Regions from separate parts of the Pseudomonas sp. Pso3 genome, predicted to be linked through region 1. Evidence: predicted binding sites of a transcription regulator. Region 1 holds the regulator's gene; each other region holds the start of a gene.
The links. The regulator sigma-54, encoded in region 1, starts transcription at its own class of promoters, with help from an activator protein. The targets are predictions, from matches to a motif close to ANTGGCATNNANNTTGCTNT.

Region 1 (4,933 bases):
GACCTGCGTCGCGCCCTGGATCGCGGCATCGACGTGCGCACCACGGCGATCGCAACCGTGATGACCCGCGGCGGTCGAACCGCCAGGGCGCAGATGCTCGCCGCCGAGGCGCTGAAGATCATGGAGGAGCACAAGATCAACGCCCTGGTGGTGATCGATGACGAGCGCCGCCCGATCGGCGCCCTCAACATGGGTGACCTGCTACGCGCCGGGGTGCTGTAGGCCGGGTTATACTGCTCGACTAAATGCGCCGACATCTCGTGTTCAACCCGCCGCCCCCTGGTGCGGCCCACCACAGGTACCCTCATGTTTCGCAGCTTGCGCCGCCCCGTGCTGTTGGTCCTGATCGCCGCCGCGCTCATCGCGATCGGCTACTGGAACATCCTGCCGCAGCGCTTCGTCGATGCCCCGGCCTCGTCGACCCCGCAAGATAGCGCCATCGACGGTTATGCCCTCAATACCCGGACGATTCAGTATCGCCTGGACGGCAAGATCCAGTACGAACTCAAGGCCGAGCGCAGCGAACACGTCAAGGCGACCGACGTCACCCTGGTGACCCGCCCCGACATGCTGGCCTTTCGCGGTACCGACTATCCCTGGCACATTCGCAGTGCCCGCGCCGAGGTCGCCCCCGGTGGCAGTCAGGCGGAGCTGATCGATGACGTGCGCGTCGAGCGTACCGATGAGAAAGGCCGCCCGGTGGTGTTGACCACCACCCGCATGACCGTCTTTCCTGACAAACAATATGCGCAAACCGAGCAAGCCGTTAGAATCGAGGCCGCCAATGGGGTGACCACGGCCAATGGCATGAAAGCGTATCTAGAAGACGGCAGAATGCTCCTGCTGTCCAACGTAAGAGGCCAGCATGAGGTTCGTTAAAACCCTCCCCTTCCTGTTCACCCTCGGCGCCACCTTTGGCAGTGCCGCGGCTTGGGCCCTGCCGACCGATCGCACCCAGCCGATCCGCGTGCAGGCCGATAGCGCCGAGCTCGATGACAAGCAGGGCGTGGCCGTGTACCGCGGAGACGTGGTCATCACCCAGGGCAGCATGAAGATCACCGGCAACACGGTGACCCTGACCCAGGACAACCAGGGCAACATCAAGGTCGCCACCGCAGTGGGCAAACCGGCCTACTACGAGCAGAAGCCCTCGGCGGACAAGGACATCGTCAAGGCCTATGGTCTGACGATCCAGTATTTCGCCCAGGAAAATCGCATCATCCTGATCGATCAGGCCAAGGTGGTCCAACAGGGCAACACCTTCGAAGGCGAGAAGATCGTCTACGACACCCAGCGCCAGATCGTCAACGCCGGGCGCGCCAACGGCAGCAAGGTCACCACGCCGCGGCCGCGGATCGACATGGTCATCCAGCCCAAGGATCAGCAGCAGTCGGGGCAGGGACAATGACGGTTACGCTCAAAGCCCAGCATCTGGCCAAGAGCTACAAGGGTCGTCAGGTCGTTCGCGACGTCAGCGTCAGCATCGACAGCGGGCAGATCGTCGGCCTGCTCGGTCCGAACGGCGCCGGCAAGACCACCTGCTTCTACATGATCGTCGGCCTGGTCAAGGCCGATCAGGGTCGCGTGCTGATCGACGACCAGGACGTCACCGCCCTGCCCATGCATGGCCGTGCCCGTGCCGGGATCGGCTACCTGCCCCAGGAAGCCTCGATCTTTCGCAAGCTGACCGTGGCCGACAACATCCTCGGCATCCTGGAAACCCGCAAGGACCTGGACAAGGCCGGCCGCCTACGCGAACTGGAGAGCCTGCTGCAGGAATTCCACATCACCCACATCCGCGACAACCGCGGCATGAGCCTGTCGGGTGGCGAGCGGCGCCGTGTCGAGATCGCCCGCGCCCTGGCCACCGCGCCCAAGTTCATCCTGCTGGACGAACCCTTCGCCGGCGTGGACCCCATCTCCGTGGGCGACATCAAGCAGATCATTCGTCACCTCAAGGCCAAGGGCATCGGTGTCCTCATCACCGACCACAATGTCCGGGAAACCCTGACCATCTGCGAGACGGCCTATATCGTCAACGATGGCCAGCTCATCGCCGAGGGTACCGCCGAGGAAGTCCTCGCCAACGAGCTGGTGAAGGAAGTCTATCTGGGCCACGAATTCCGCCTCTAGGCAAACCCGGGGAAACAAGGCATATAATTTGCTAACGCTCGCAGGGTTCGCGAGGTTCGGTGGCGCTGTTCGCGTCGGTAGACAAGGTGTATTTCCGCAGCCATGAAACCATCGCTAGTCCTCAAGATGGGCCAGCAGCTGACGATGACGCCGCAGCTGCAACAAGCCATACGTCTGCTCCAGCTCTCGACGCTCGACCTGCAGCAGGAGATCCAGGAAGCCCTGGAATCCAATCCGATGCTGGAACGCCAGGAAGAAGGTGAAGACTTCGACCAGAGCGACGCCTCGGGCGAAGGCGACGAGCTGGCGAATCCCGGCGGTACCGAAATCAACTTCAAGGAAACCTCGGTCGCCACCAACGAGATGGCCGACGAGTCCGAGTGGAGCGAACGCATCCCCAGCGACAGTGAGCTGCCGGTGGATACCGCCTGGGAAGACATCTACCAGACCAGCGCCAGCAGCCTGCCCAGCAACGACGACGACGAGTGGGACTTCACCACCCGCACCTCGGCCGGCGAAAGCCTGCAGACCCACCTGCTCTGGCAGCTCAACCTGGCGCCCATGTCGGATCTCGACCGCCTGATCGCCCTGGCGATCATCGACGGCATCGACACCGATGGCTATCTGCAGGAAAGCCTGGAAGACATCCATGCCTCTCTCGATCCCGAACTGGAAGTCGATCTCGACGAAGTCGAGGTGGTGCTTCGACGCGTCCAGCAATTCGAGCCGGCCGGCGTCGCCGCGCGCAATCTGCGCGAGTGCCTGCTGATCCAGCTGGCCCAGCTGCCGGCCAGCCTCCCCCTGCTCGGCGAGGCCAAGCGCCTGGTGGGCGACTACCTGGATCTGCTCGGCAGTCGCGACTATGCGCAGTTGATGCGCCGCATGAAGATCAAGGAAGACGAACTCAAGCCCGTCATCGAACTGATCCAGACCCTGCACCCGCGCCCCGGCTCGCAGATCGAGTCCGGCGAGGCCGAATACGTGGTGCCGGACGTCATCGTGCGCAAGCACAACGAGCGCTGGCTGGTGGAGCTCAACCAGGAAGCCGTGCCGCGCCTACGGGTCAATCCCCAGTACGCCGGCTTCGTCAAGCGCGCCGATAGCAGCGCCGACAACACCTACATGCGCAACCAGCTGCAGGAAGCGCGCTGGTTCATCAAGAGCCTGCAGAGTCGCAACGAGACCCTGATGAAGGTGGCGACCCAGATCGTCGAGCACCAGCGGGGCTTTCTCGAATACGGTGAAGAGGCCATGAAGCCGCTGGTCCTGCACGACATCGCCGAGGCGGTGGGCATGCACGAGTCGACCATCTCCCGGGTGACCACCCAGAAGTTCATGCACACCCCGCGTGGCATCTACGAACTCAAGTACTTCTTCTCCAGCCACGTCAGCACCGCCGAGGGGGGCGAATGTTCCTCCACTGCGATCCGCGCGATCATCAAGAAATTGGTGGCGGCGGAAAACGCGAAAAAGCCGTTGAGTGACAGCAAGATCGCTGGTTTACTGGAATCGCAAGGTATACAAGTCGCTCGTCGCACGGTGGCTAAGTATCGGGAATCCCTGGGTATCGCTCCGTCCAGCGAACGCAAGCGTCTCATCTGACGCGTCCTGATGTGACCGTGCCTCGATCGACCCTTGTCATGTCGGCGAGCAGCTTCGCCGATCGTAGCCCGGCAATAAGGAGAAGCGGTATGCAAGTCAACATCAGTGGCCATCAGCTTGAAGTGACAGAAGCCCTGCGTGACTACATCGGCGAGAAACTCGCCCGCCTCGAACGGCACTTCGACCGTATTACCAACGTCCAGGTGATCCTGGAAGTGGACAAGCTCAAGCAGAAAGCCGAAGCCACCCTGCACGTCGCCGGCGCCGCCGTGGTCGCCAATGCCGAGCACGACGACATGTATGCCGCCATCGATCTCCTGGCCGACAAGCTCGACCGCCAACTGATTAAACACAAGGAAAAATCGATCGAACGCCAGCAGGGCGTCGGCGTCCGCTGAGGTTTCGATCGCCGCTTTATGATCAGACTCGAAAATATCCTGACCCCCGGCCGCACCCAGACGGGTGCGCCGGGCGGCAGCAAAGCCGCTGTACTGGAACGCATCGCCGAGCTGGCCGCGCAGGAACTGCCCGGCCACGATGCCGCACACATCCACGAATGCCTGATGGCGCGCGAGCGTCTGGGCTCCACCGGTTTCGGCAATGGCATCGCCATTCCCCACTGCCGCCTGGCGGGTCTGCAGCAACCGCTGTGCGTGCTCTTCCACCTGCAGCAACCAGTGGACTTCGATTCCCTCGACGGCGCGCCGGTAGACCTGGTGTTCGTCCTGCTGGTCCCGGAAGCCGCCACCGAACAGCACCTCACCCTGCTGCGCCAGATCGCCGGCATCCTGGATCGCGCCGACATCCGCGAGCGGCTGCGCAAGGCCAAGGATAGCCAGGCGCTCTATCAGATCGTCGTCGAGGCCCAGAGCGGACACTGACATGCACCTCATCATCGTGAGCGGACGTTCCGGGTCGGGCAAGAGTACGGCGCTCAACGTGCTTGAGGACAATGGCTTCTATTGCATCGACAACCTGCCGGCCAGTCTGCTGCCCGATCTGGCCCAGCATGCCCTGACCGACATGGAGCGGCCCCAGCCCAAGGTCGCCCTGTCCATCGATGCCCGCAATCTGCCCAGCCAGTTGCAACGCTTTCCCGAATTGCTCGAACAGGTGCGCAGCCGCAACATCCGCTGCGACATCCTCTATCTGGACGCCGATGACCAGACGCTGCTCAAGCGCTTTTCCGAGACGCGTC
Region 2 (4,933 bases), 1.9 Mb from region 1:
CGCCGCAGCTGAACATCTTTTCCGTCGGCATGCCGCTGATCGTGGTGCTGGGCATGGTCATCGTCTGGCTCGGCACCGCCGACATCCTCTCCCACTATGAAAGTCTCGCCAGCGAGGCGCTGCAATGGCTGCGCGAACTCGCCCGAGCCCGCTAGGAGATATGCCGCATGGCTGAATCCGATGGCGAAGACCGTACAGAAGACCCCACAGAGAAACGCAAGCGTGACTCCCGGGAGGAGGGGCAGCTCCCGCGATCACGCGAACTCGGCACGGTGGCGGTCATGCTCTCGGGGGTCGGCGGCCTGCTGATGTACGGCGCCTTCCTGGGCGGCAAGCTGCTGGAGGTGATGCGCAGCAACTTCTCCCTGCGGCGCGAAGAGGTCATGGACGAACGCTTCATGGGCACCTTCCTGCTGGCCTCGGGCAAGGCGGCGATGATCGGGATGCTGCCGATGATCGCCTTGGTGGTGATCGCCGCCATCGTTGGCCACATCGCCCTGGGTGGCTTCCTCTTTTCCGGCAAGATGCTGGCGCCCAAGCCGAGCCGGATGAATCCCATGTCCGGCATCGCCCGGATGTTTTCCAAGAATTCCCTGGTGGAATTGCTCAAGGCCCTGGGCAAGTTCTTCATCATCCTCGGCGTGTCGGTGCTGGTGCTGATGAGCGAGCGCACGGCCCTGCTGCAGATCGCCAAGCTGCCGACCGAGCAGGCGCTCCTGCACAGCATGCAGGTGGTGGGACATGCCACCCTGCTGCTGGCCCTGGGGCTGCTCATCATCGCCGCGGTGGACGTGCCCTTCCAGATCTTCAGCAACCGCAAGAAGCTGATGATGACCAAGCAGGAGATCAAGGACGAATACAAGGACGCCGAGGGCAAGCCCGAGGTCAAGGGCAAGATCCGCCAGATGCAGCGGCAGATGGCCCAGCGTCGGATGATGGCCGAGGTGCCCAATGCCGATGTGGTTATCACCAACCCGACCCACTTCGCCGTGGCGCTCAAGTACGACGCGGCCAAGGGCGGGGCGCCGGTGCTGGTGGCCAAGGGCAGCGATTTCACCGCGCTGAAGATCCGCGAGATCGCCCAGGAACACCAGGTCTCGCTGCTGGAGTCGCCAGGGCTGGCGCGCGCGGTGTATTTCTCCACCGAGGTGGATCAGGAGATTCCGGCCGGACTCTATGTGGCCGTGGCTCAGGTCCTGGCCTATGTCTATCAGCTCAGGCAATTCCGGGCTGGACGCGGGCGCAAGCCCAAGCTGTCCGATCTGCCCATCCCGCCGGATCTGCGGCGGGATGAGGAGGGGAAGGCGCCTACTTGATGACGCCGCAGGCGACGCGTGCGCCGCCACCACCCAGCGGCTTGGGCTGGTCGGCGTAGTTGTCGCCACCGGCATGCACCATCAACGCATGGCCCTTGAGCTCTTCCAGGCGCTTCAGGCGGGGCGCCAGCACCGGCTGGGTGGCCTGGCCGTCGGCGGTCACATAGAGCGCCGGCAATTCGCCCAGGTGGCCGTCGTCCGACCAGGGCGCGCTGTGCTTGCCGGTGTTGCGCGGATCCAGATGGCCGCCCGCCGCGCCCCCTGCGGTCAGGGTGCCATTCACCTCGGCCGCGCCGCAGTTGGGCTTGGTGTGGACGTGGAAGCCATGGATACCGGGCTCCAGGCCCTTGAGATCCGGCGTGAAGACCAGACCGTACTTGGAGCGGGTCACCTGCACGCTGCCGACACTTTCGCCCACACCGTCGGTCGTGACCTTGTTCAGCGGGATCGTCAGGGATTCGGCTGCCTGGGCGGTGCCGACCAGGCAGGTGGCCAACAGGGTCGCGGTCCAGATTTTCATGGTGATGTTCCTCGGATAGGCGCGCTAGCGCGGGTCCCTAGACAGACTCATGGCCTCCGCCCACGGTTCAGCCGACGAGTCCGGCGATCCGTAACCAGTCCTGTATCACCTCCGGGAAAACCCCGCTGATTCAAGGTCTTGAGCAGTTGGCCCGGAGCTTGCTCAAGCCCCTGCGAACAGTGCGCTGCGTCAACTTTCCGTGACGACGGCACCGGCAAGCGAGGAATGGGTGTGAAAGTCGACAAATCCATGATGATGGGCAACATGCGCGGTCTGGCTCGCGGCAACCTAGGCGTGCCGCTGGCCGTCCTGGCGATGCTCGCCATGATGACCCTGCCGATGCCGCCGTTCCTGCTGGACGTGCTGTTCACCTTCAACATCGCCCTGTCGATCGTGGTCCTGCTGGTCAGCGTCTATGCGCTGCGGCCGCTGGATTTCGCGGTCTTCCCGACCATCCTGCTGGTGTCGACCCTGCTGCGCCTGGCGCTGAACGTGGCCTCGAGCCGCGTGGTGCTGTTGCACGGCCAGGACGGTCACGACGCCGCGGGCAAGGTCATCCAGGCCTTCGGCGAGGTGGTGGTCGGCGGCAACTACGTGGTCGGTGCGGTGGTGTTCGCCATCCTCATGATCATCAACTTCGTGGTGGTGACCAAGGGTGCCGGCCGCATCTCCGAGGTGTCGGCGCGTTTCACCCTGGACGCCATGCCCGGCAAGCAGATGGCCATCGACGCCGACCTGAACGCCGGCATCATCGACCAGGCCGAAGCCAAGAAGCGCCGGACCGAAGTGGGCCAGGAAGCCGACTTCTACGGTTCCATGGACGGTGCCAGCAAGTTCGTCCGCGGTGACGCCGTCGCCGGTCTGCTGATCCTCTTCATCAACCTCATCGGCGGCATGGCCATTGGTATGGCCCAGCACGGTCTGCCGTTCGGCGAAGCGGCGCGCATCTACGCCCTGCTGACCATCGGTGACGGCCTGGTCGCCCAGGTTCCCTCGCTGCTGCTGTCAGTCGCCGCGGCCATCATGGTCACCCGGGTGTCCTCCGCCGAAGACATGGGTCAGCAGGTCAATCGTCAGATGTTCGCCTCGCCCAAGGCGCTGGCGGTCTCGGCTTTCATCATCATCGCCATGGGCCTGGTGCCGGGCATGCCGCACCTGCCGTTCCTCGGCCTGGGTGGCGCCGCCGCAGCCGGTGCCTGGCTGATCTACAAGCGTCAGCGCCAGGCCAAGCAGACCGCCGAGGTCGAAGCCAAGAAGCAGCAGGACCTGGCTCCCGTGCAGCGTCCGGCCGAGGCCAAGGAGCTGGGCTGGGACGACGTCACCCCGGTGGACATGGTCGGTCTGGAAGTCGGGTACCGGCTGATCCCCATGGTCGATCGCAACCAGGGTGGCCAGTTGCTGGCGCGGATCAAGGGCGTGCGCAAGAAGTTGTCCCAGGACCTCGGTTTCCTCATGCCGTCGGTACACATCCGCGACAACCTGGACCTGCTGCCCAACGCCTATCGTCTGACTCTTATGGGCGTCAGCGTGGCCGAAGCCGAGATCTATCCCGACCGCGAACTGGCCATCAACCCCGGTCAGGTCTATGGCTCCCTCAACGGCGTCGCCGCCAAGGATCCGGCATTCGGTCTGGAGGCGGTCTGGATCGACGTCACCCAGCGCGACCAGGCCCAGTCCCTCGGCTACACCGTGGTCGATGCCAGCACCGTGGTCGCCACCCACCTCAACCAGGTGCTCTTCAAGCACGCCCACGAGCTGATCGGCCACGAGGAGGTCCAGCAACTGCTGCAGGTACTGGCCAAGAGTTCGCCCAAGCTGGCCGAGGAGCTGGTGCCCGGCATCGTTTCCCTGTCGACCCTGCTCAAGATCCTCCAGCAACTGCTGCAGGAGCAGGTCCCGGTCCGCGACATCCGTACCATCGCCGAAGCCATCGCCAACGTCGGTCCGCGGAGTCAAGATCCCGCCGCCATCGCCGGTGCCGTACGGGTCGCCTTGTCCCGCGCAATCGTCCAGAACATCGTTGGAATGGAGCCTGAGCTGCCTGTTATCACCCTTGAGCCAAGGTTGGAACAGATGTTGCTAAGTAGTATGCAGAAGGCCGGTCAAGGCGCCGAGGACGGCATGTTCCTCGAGCCTGGCATGGCTGAAAAACTGCAGCGTTCCCTCATCGAGGCAGCGCAGCGTCAGGAAATGATGGGTAAGCCAGTGGTGCTGCTGGTAGCCGGTGCGATCCGCGGGATGATGTCCCGCTTCGCGCGGATGGCGGCGCCGAACATGAGTGTACTGGCCTACCAGGAAATTCCGGACAACAAGCAGGTCACCATCGTCGCTACCGTTGGCCAGAATGGCTGAGGTCTAGATCATGCAAGTCAAACGTTTCTTCGCCGCCGATATGCGTCAAGCCATGAAGCTGGTACGCGACGAGCTGGGCCCGGATGCCGCCATCCTCAGCAACCGCCGGGTCGCCGGTGGTGTCGAGCTGACCGCGGCGCTGGACTACCAGGCTCCGGCACCGGCCGCGCCCAACGCGGAGCTGCAGGCGGAGTTGCGCAAGACCCATGCGAAGATCGCCCAGGCCCATGCCGACCTCAGCATCCGCGCGCCGGGCGTGCCCTCGGCCGCACCCAAGGACAAGCAGCTGCTCGGCGCCATCAGCGCCGCCGACAGCCGCCGCGAGCCGGTGATCGCCCCGCCGCGTGCGCCCCAGCCGGCCGCTGCCGCCCCTGCCGCCAGCGCCGCGCCGGAAGACCGTCGCGCCCTGGAAGCCATGCGCAGCGAACTCAGCGGTCTGCGTGAACTGCTGGAAGTCCAGCTCGGCTCCATGGCCTGGACCCAGGTGCAGTCCACCCGTCCGCAGCAGGCCGGCCTCTGGCGTCGTCTGCAGCGCATGGGTCTGCCGGCCGATCTGGCCCGCCACCTGCTCGACAGCGTCGCCAAGATCCAGGACCCGCGCCATGCCTGGCGCATGCTGCTGGCCAACTTCGCCCAGCTGGCCAAGACCACCGACGCCAAGATTCTGGAGGAGGGCGGTGTCGTCGCCTTCGTCGGTCCGGCCGGCATGGGCAAGACCACCACCCTGGCCAAGCTCGCCGCCAGC
Region 3 (4,933 bases), 1.7 Mb from region 1:
AGGTCGTATTCCAGCGGGTGCACGAAGGTACGCACCTTGATCTCTTCCTCGGACTTCAGCTCGATGTAGGCATCGATGAACTCGTCGGTGAAGACGCCGCCCTTGGTCAGGAACGCGCGACCGGCGTCCAGGGCTTCCAGGGCTTCCTTCAGGCTGCCGCAGACCTGCGGGATCTTCTTGCCTTCTTCCGGCGGCAGATCGTACAGGTTCTTGTCGGCGGCATCGCCGGGGTGGATCTTGTTCTGGATACCGTCCAGGCCGGCCATCAGCAGGGCAGCGAAGCACAGGTAGGGGTTGGCAGCCGGATCCGGGAAGCGGGCCTCGATGCGGCGGGCTTTCGGGCTCGACACATAGGGGATACGGATGGAGGCGGAGCGGTTACGGGCCGAGTAGGCCAGCATGACCGGGGCTTCGAAGCCGGGCACCAGACGCTTGTAGCTGTTGGTGGACGGGTTGGTGAAGCCGTTCAGCGCCTTGCCGTGCTTGATGATGCCGCCGATGAAGTACAGGGCGGTATCGGACAGGCCGGCATAGCCTTCGCCGGCGAAGGTGTTCTTGCCATCCTTGGAGATGGACATGTGCACGTGCATGCCGGAGCCGTTGTCGCCGTACAGAGGCTTGGGCATGAAGGTGGCGGTCTTGCCGTAGGCATCGGCCACGTTGTGCACGACGTACTTCAGGGTCTGGGTCTCGTCGGCCTTCTTGACCAGGGTGTTGAACTGCACACCGATCTCGTTCTGGCCAGCGGTCGCCACTTCGTGGTGGTGGACTTCCACGACCAGGCCCATTTCTTCCAGGGCGTTGCACATGGCTGTACGGATTTCGTGGTCGTGATCGACCGGCGGTACCGGGAAGTAGCCGCCCTTGACGCCCGGACGGTGGCCCTTGTTGCCGGACTCGAAGTCGGCATCGGTGTTCCAGGAAGCCTGCTCGGAGAAGATCTTGAACATGGAGCCGGAGATGTCCGACTTGAACTTCACTTCGTCGAAGATGAAGAACTCGGGCTCCGGGCCGACGAACACGGTGTCGCCGATGCCGGTGGACTTCAGGTATTCCTCGGCAGCACGGGCGATACCGCGGGGGTCGCGCTCGTAGGGCTGCATGGTGGAGGGTTCGATGATGTCGCAGACCAGGATCAGGGTCGGCTCTTCGGTGAAGGGATCCAGAACGGCGGTGCTGTCGTCGGGCAGCAGGATCATGTCGGAGGCTTCGATGCCTTTCCAGCCGGCGATGGAGGAGCCGTCGAACATCTTGCCGTGGGCGAAGAAGTCTTCGTCCAGCGCGTCACGCGCCGGCATGGTGACGTGTTGCTGCTTGCCTTTGGTGTCGGTGAAGCGCAGGTCTACCCACTTCACGTCGTTTTCTTTGATCAGTTGAACAGCCTTCGACATGGTTTCCTCCAGAGGAATTTCGGCCGGGAGCGGTTGGCGGTACTCCCGGTATCAGCTGTGCCCTTGAGGGGCGCTCCCGTACTGCCTGGTCAGCGACCGGCGTTCCACGAAAAGCGCCCTATGCTGGCCCAGGGGCGGCTGCCTCACAAGAGAGCAAGTTGTATGCCAGTGCCCCTAAATGGGCTGGAGGGCCGTCCTGGCGCCTGTCGTGCCGTTTTCAGGTCAATGGAGGCCGTATTCAGGCACGAATTTGGTGCGCTTAATTCGGCGGATGCACCTTAATGGCGCATTGGGTGATTTTGTCGGGCGAATTCGAGTGCCGGGTGGTTTTCAGGTATCATATTCGCCCTTTTCTTTCGCGTTGCCCGCCTCCCGTTTCCCGCTCATGAAGCTCATCATCAAGGTCTTTCCGGAAATCACCATCAAGAGTCGCCCGGTGCGCAAGAATTTCATTCGCCAGCTGGTGAAGAACATTCGTGTCGTGCTGCGCGATCTGGATCCGGATGTCCGCGTGGAAGGGGTGTGGGACAACATCACCCTGGAGACCGCGCTCGACGAGCCGCGGCTGCTGGCGGAAATGAAGCAGCGCCTGGCCTGCACCCCGGGCATCGGCCAGTTCCTCGAGGTGCACGAGTATCCGCTGGGCGATTTCGATTCGATTCTCGAGTTGTGCGTACGCCACTTCGGCGAGCGCGTGCGCGGCAAGGTGTTCTCGGTGCGCTGCAAGCGCGCCGGCCGCCATGACTTCTCCTCGATGGATGTGGAGCGCCATGTCGGTGGTGGCCTGCGCGAACGCTGCGGCGGCGCCGGCATCGCCCTGAAGAATCCCGAGGTGAACGTTCGCCTGGAGATCCGCGACCAGCAGCTGTTCATCATCGACGAGCACCACGAAGGGCTGGGCGGCTATCCGCTCGGCGCGCTGGAACAGGTGCTGGTGCTGATGTCCGGGGGATTCGACTCCACCGTGGCCGCCTACCAGATGATGAGACGCGGCATGGTCAGCCATTTCTGCTTCTTCAATCTCGGCGGGCGCGCCCACGAGCTGGGCGTGATGGAAGTGGCCCACTATCTCTGGGAGAAGTACGGGCGTTCCCAGCGCGTGCTGTTCATCAGCGTGCCCTTCGAGGAAGTGGTGGGGCAGATCCTCACCCAGTGCGACGACAGCCACATGGGGGTCATCCTCAAGCGCATGATGCTGCGCGCGGCCAGTCGCATCGCCGAACAGCTGCAGATCGAGGCGCTGGTGACCGGCGAAGCCGTCTCCCAGGTCTCCAGCCAGACCCTGACCAACCTGGCGGTGATCGACAAGGCCACCGATACCCTGGTGCTACGCCCGCTGCTGGCCAGCCACAAGCAGGACATCATCGATACCGCCCAGCGCATCGGCACCGCCGACTTCGCCAAGCACATGCCCGAATACTGCGGCATCATCTCGGTGAATCCCACCACCAAGGCCAAGGCCCTGCGGGTGGACCACGAGGAAGGCAAGTTCGACCTGGCGGTGCTCGACGCCGCCCTGGAACGTGCGCGCTTCATCACCGTCGACAAGGTGATCGAAGAGCTGGGCAAGGACGTGCAGGTCGAAGAGCTGGCACAGCCCTTGCCAGGTCAGATCGTGGTGGACATCCGCCATCCCGATGCCCAGGAAGACCAGCCGCTGGAGCTGCCCGGCATCGAGGTGCAGGCCATGCCGTTCTTCGCGCTGAACAGCCGTTTCAAGGAACTGGACGAGAATCGCCAGTACCTACTCTATTGCGACCGCGGGGTGATGAGCCGGCTGCACGCCCATCACCTGCTCACCGAAGGGCACGCCAATGTGCGCGTTTATCGTCCGGCCTAAGCAGCCGGGCCTGCTGGGTGGCAGTATCCGCCACCGCCCTCCCGACCTCTTCTAGCCCTCCGGCCACGTACCGGTCGGCCGCGTTTCGCGCCTTTGCAATCTCCGGCTGTCAGCCTGCTGGCTGAAGCTCCTTCATTTCTATACCGAGAACACCACTGTGATCGAGAATCTACGCAACATCGCCATCATCGCGCACGTCGACCATGGCAAGACCACCCTCGTCGACAAGCTGCTGCGCCTGTCCGGCACCCTGGACCGCAAAGAAGCGGAAAACGAGCGGGTGATGGACAGCAACGACCAGGAAAAGGAACGCGGCATCACCATCCTGGCCAAGAACACCGCGCTGAAGTGGAAGGACTACAACATCAACATCGTCGACACCCCCGGCCACGCCGACTTCGGTGGCGAGGTGGAGCGCGTGATGTCCATGGTCGACTCCGTGCTGCTGGTGGTCGACGCCCAGGACGGCCCCATGCCGCAGACCCGCTTCGTGACCCAGAAGGCGTTCAAGGCCGGTCTGCGTCCGATCGTGGTGGTCAACAAGATCGACCGTCCCGGCGCGCGTCCGGACTGGGTCATCGACCAGATCTTCGACCTGTTCGACAACCTCGGCGCCACCGATGAGCAGCTGGACTTCCCGATCGTCTACGCCAGCGCCCTGAACGGCATCGCCGGTCTGGACCACGAGAAGATGGACGACAACATGGATGCCCTGTTCCAGGCCATCGTCGACCACGTACCGGCTCCCCAGGTCGATCTGGACGGTCCCTTCCAGATGCAGATTTCCCAGCTGGACTACAACAGCTTCCTCGGCGTGATCGGCATCGGCCGTATCGCCCGTGGCCGCATCAAGGCCAACACCCCGGTGGTGGCCATCAGCGACGACGGCAGCAAGCGCAACGGTCGTATCCTCAAGATCATGGGCCACTCCGGCCTGCAGCGCGTGGAAGTGGCCGAAGCCGAAGCCGGCGACATCGTCTGCGTCTCGGGCATGGACGAGCTGTTCATCTCCGACACCCTGTGCGATCCGCAGAACGTCGAAGCCCGCCCGCCGCTGACCGTCGACCAGCCCACCGTGAGCATGACCTTCCAGGTCAACGACTCGCCGTTCGCCGGTCGTGAAGGCAAGTTCGTCACCAGCCGCAACATCAAAGACCGTCTGGACAAGGAACTGCTGCACAACGTGGCCCTGCGCGTCGAGCCGGGCGAGTCCGCCGAGAAGTTCAAGGTCTCCGGGCGTGGCGAGCTGCACCTGTCGGTACTGATCGAGAACATGCGCCGCGAAGGCTTCGAGATGGCCGTGGGCCGTCCGGAAGTGGTGATCATCGAGAAGGACGGCGAGAAGCAGGAGCCCTACGAGAACGTCACCATCGACATCGAAGAGCAGCACCAGGGCTCGGTGATGGAGCAGATGGGTCTGCGCAAGGGCGATCTGACCAACATGATCCCCGACGGCAAGGGCCGTATCCGCCTGGAATACACCATCCCGGCGCGTGGCCTGATCGGCTTCCGCAACAACTTCCTGACCCTGACGTCGGGCAGCGGCATCCTGACCTCGACCTTCAGCCACTACGGCCCGATCAAGGCCGGCGAAGTGAGCAACCGTCAGAACGGCGTGCTGGTGTCCATGGCCACCGGTACCGCCCTGACCTACTCGCTGGAAACCCTGCAGAGCCGCGGCAAGCTGTTCCTGGCTCCGGGC

Region 2: a site for sigma-54 is predicted at 1,982-2,001, ahead of flhA (flagellar biosynthesis protein FlhA). Genes of this name have one in related genera too.
Region 3: a site for sigma-54 is predicted at 1,542-1,561, ahead of glnA (glutamate--ammonia ligase). Genes of this name have one in related genera too.

What each region holds. Positions count from the first base shown of each region.
Region 1 is NZ_AP043687.1:3,560,477-3,565,409, forward strand. It holds gene ACZ5R1_RS16835 (KpsF/GutQ family sugar-phosphate isomerase) at 1-222, shown strand, start outside; gene lptC (LPS export ABC transporter periplasmic protein LptC) at 307-879, shown strand; gene lptA (lipopolysaccharide transport periplasmic protein LptA) at 866-1,408, shown strand; gene lptB (LPS export ABC transporter ATP-binding protein) at 1,405-2,133, shown strand; gene ACZ5R1_RS16855 (RNA polymerase factor sigma-54) at 2,236-3,735, shown strand; gene hpf (ribosome hibernation-promoting factor, HPF/YfiA family) at 3,825-4,133, shown strand; gene ptsN (PTS IIA-like nitrogen regulatory protein PtsN) at 4,152-4,616, shown strand; gene rapZ (RNase adapter RapZ) at 4,618-4,933, shown strand, end outside.
Region 2 is NZ_AP043687.1:1,648,305-1,653,237, forward strand. It holds gene fliR (flagellar biosynthetic protein FliR) at 1-155, shown strand, start outside; gene flhB (flagellar biosynthesis protein FlhB) at 168-1,316, shown strand; gene sodC (superoxide dismutase family protein) at 1,309-1,836, opposite strand; gene flhA (flagellar biosynthesis protein FlhA) at 2,062-4,188, shown strand; gene flhF (flagellar biosynthesis protein FlhF) at 4,199-4,933, shown strand, end outside.
Region 3 is NZ_AP043687.1:368,235-373,167, forward strand. It holds gene glnA (glutamate--ammonia ligase) at 1-1,391, opposite strand, end outside; gene thiI (tRNA uracil 4-sulfurtransferase ThiI) at 1,777-3,231, shown strand; gene typA (translational GTPase TypA) at 3,389-4,933, shown strand, end outside.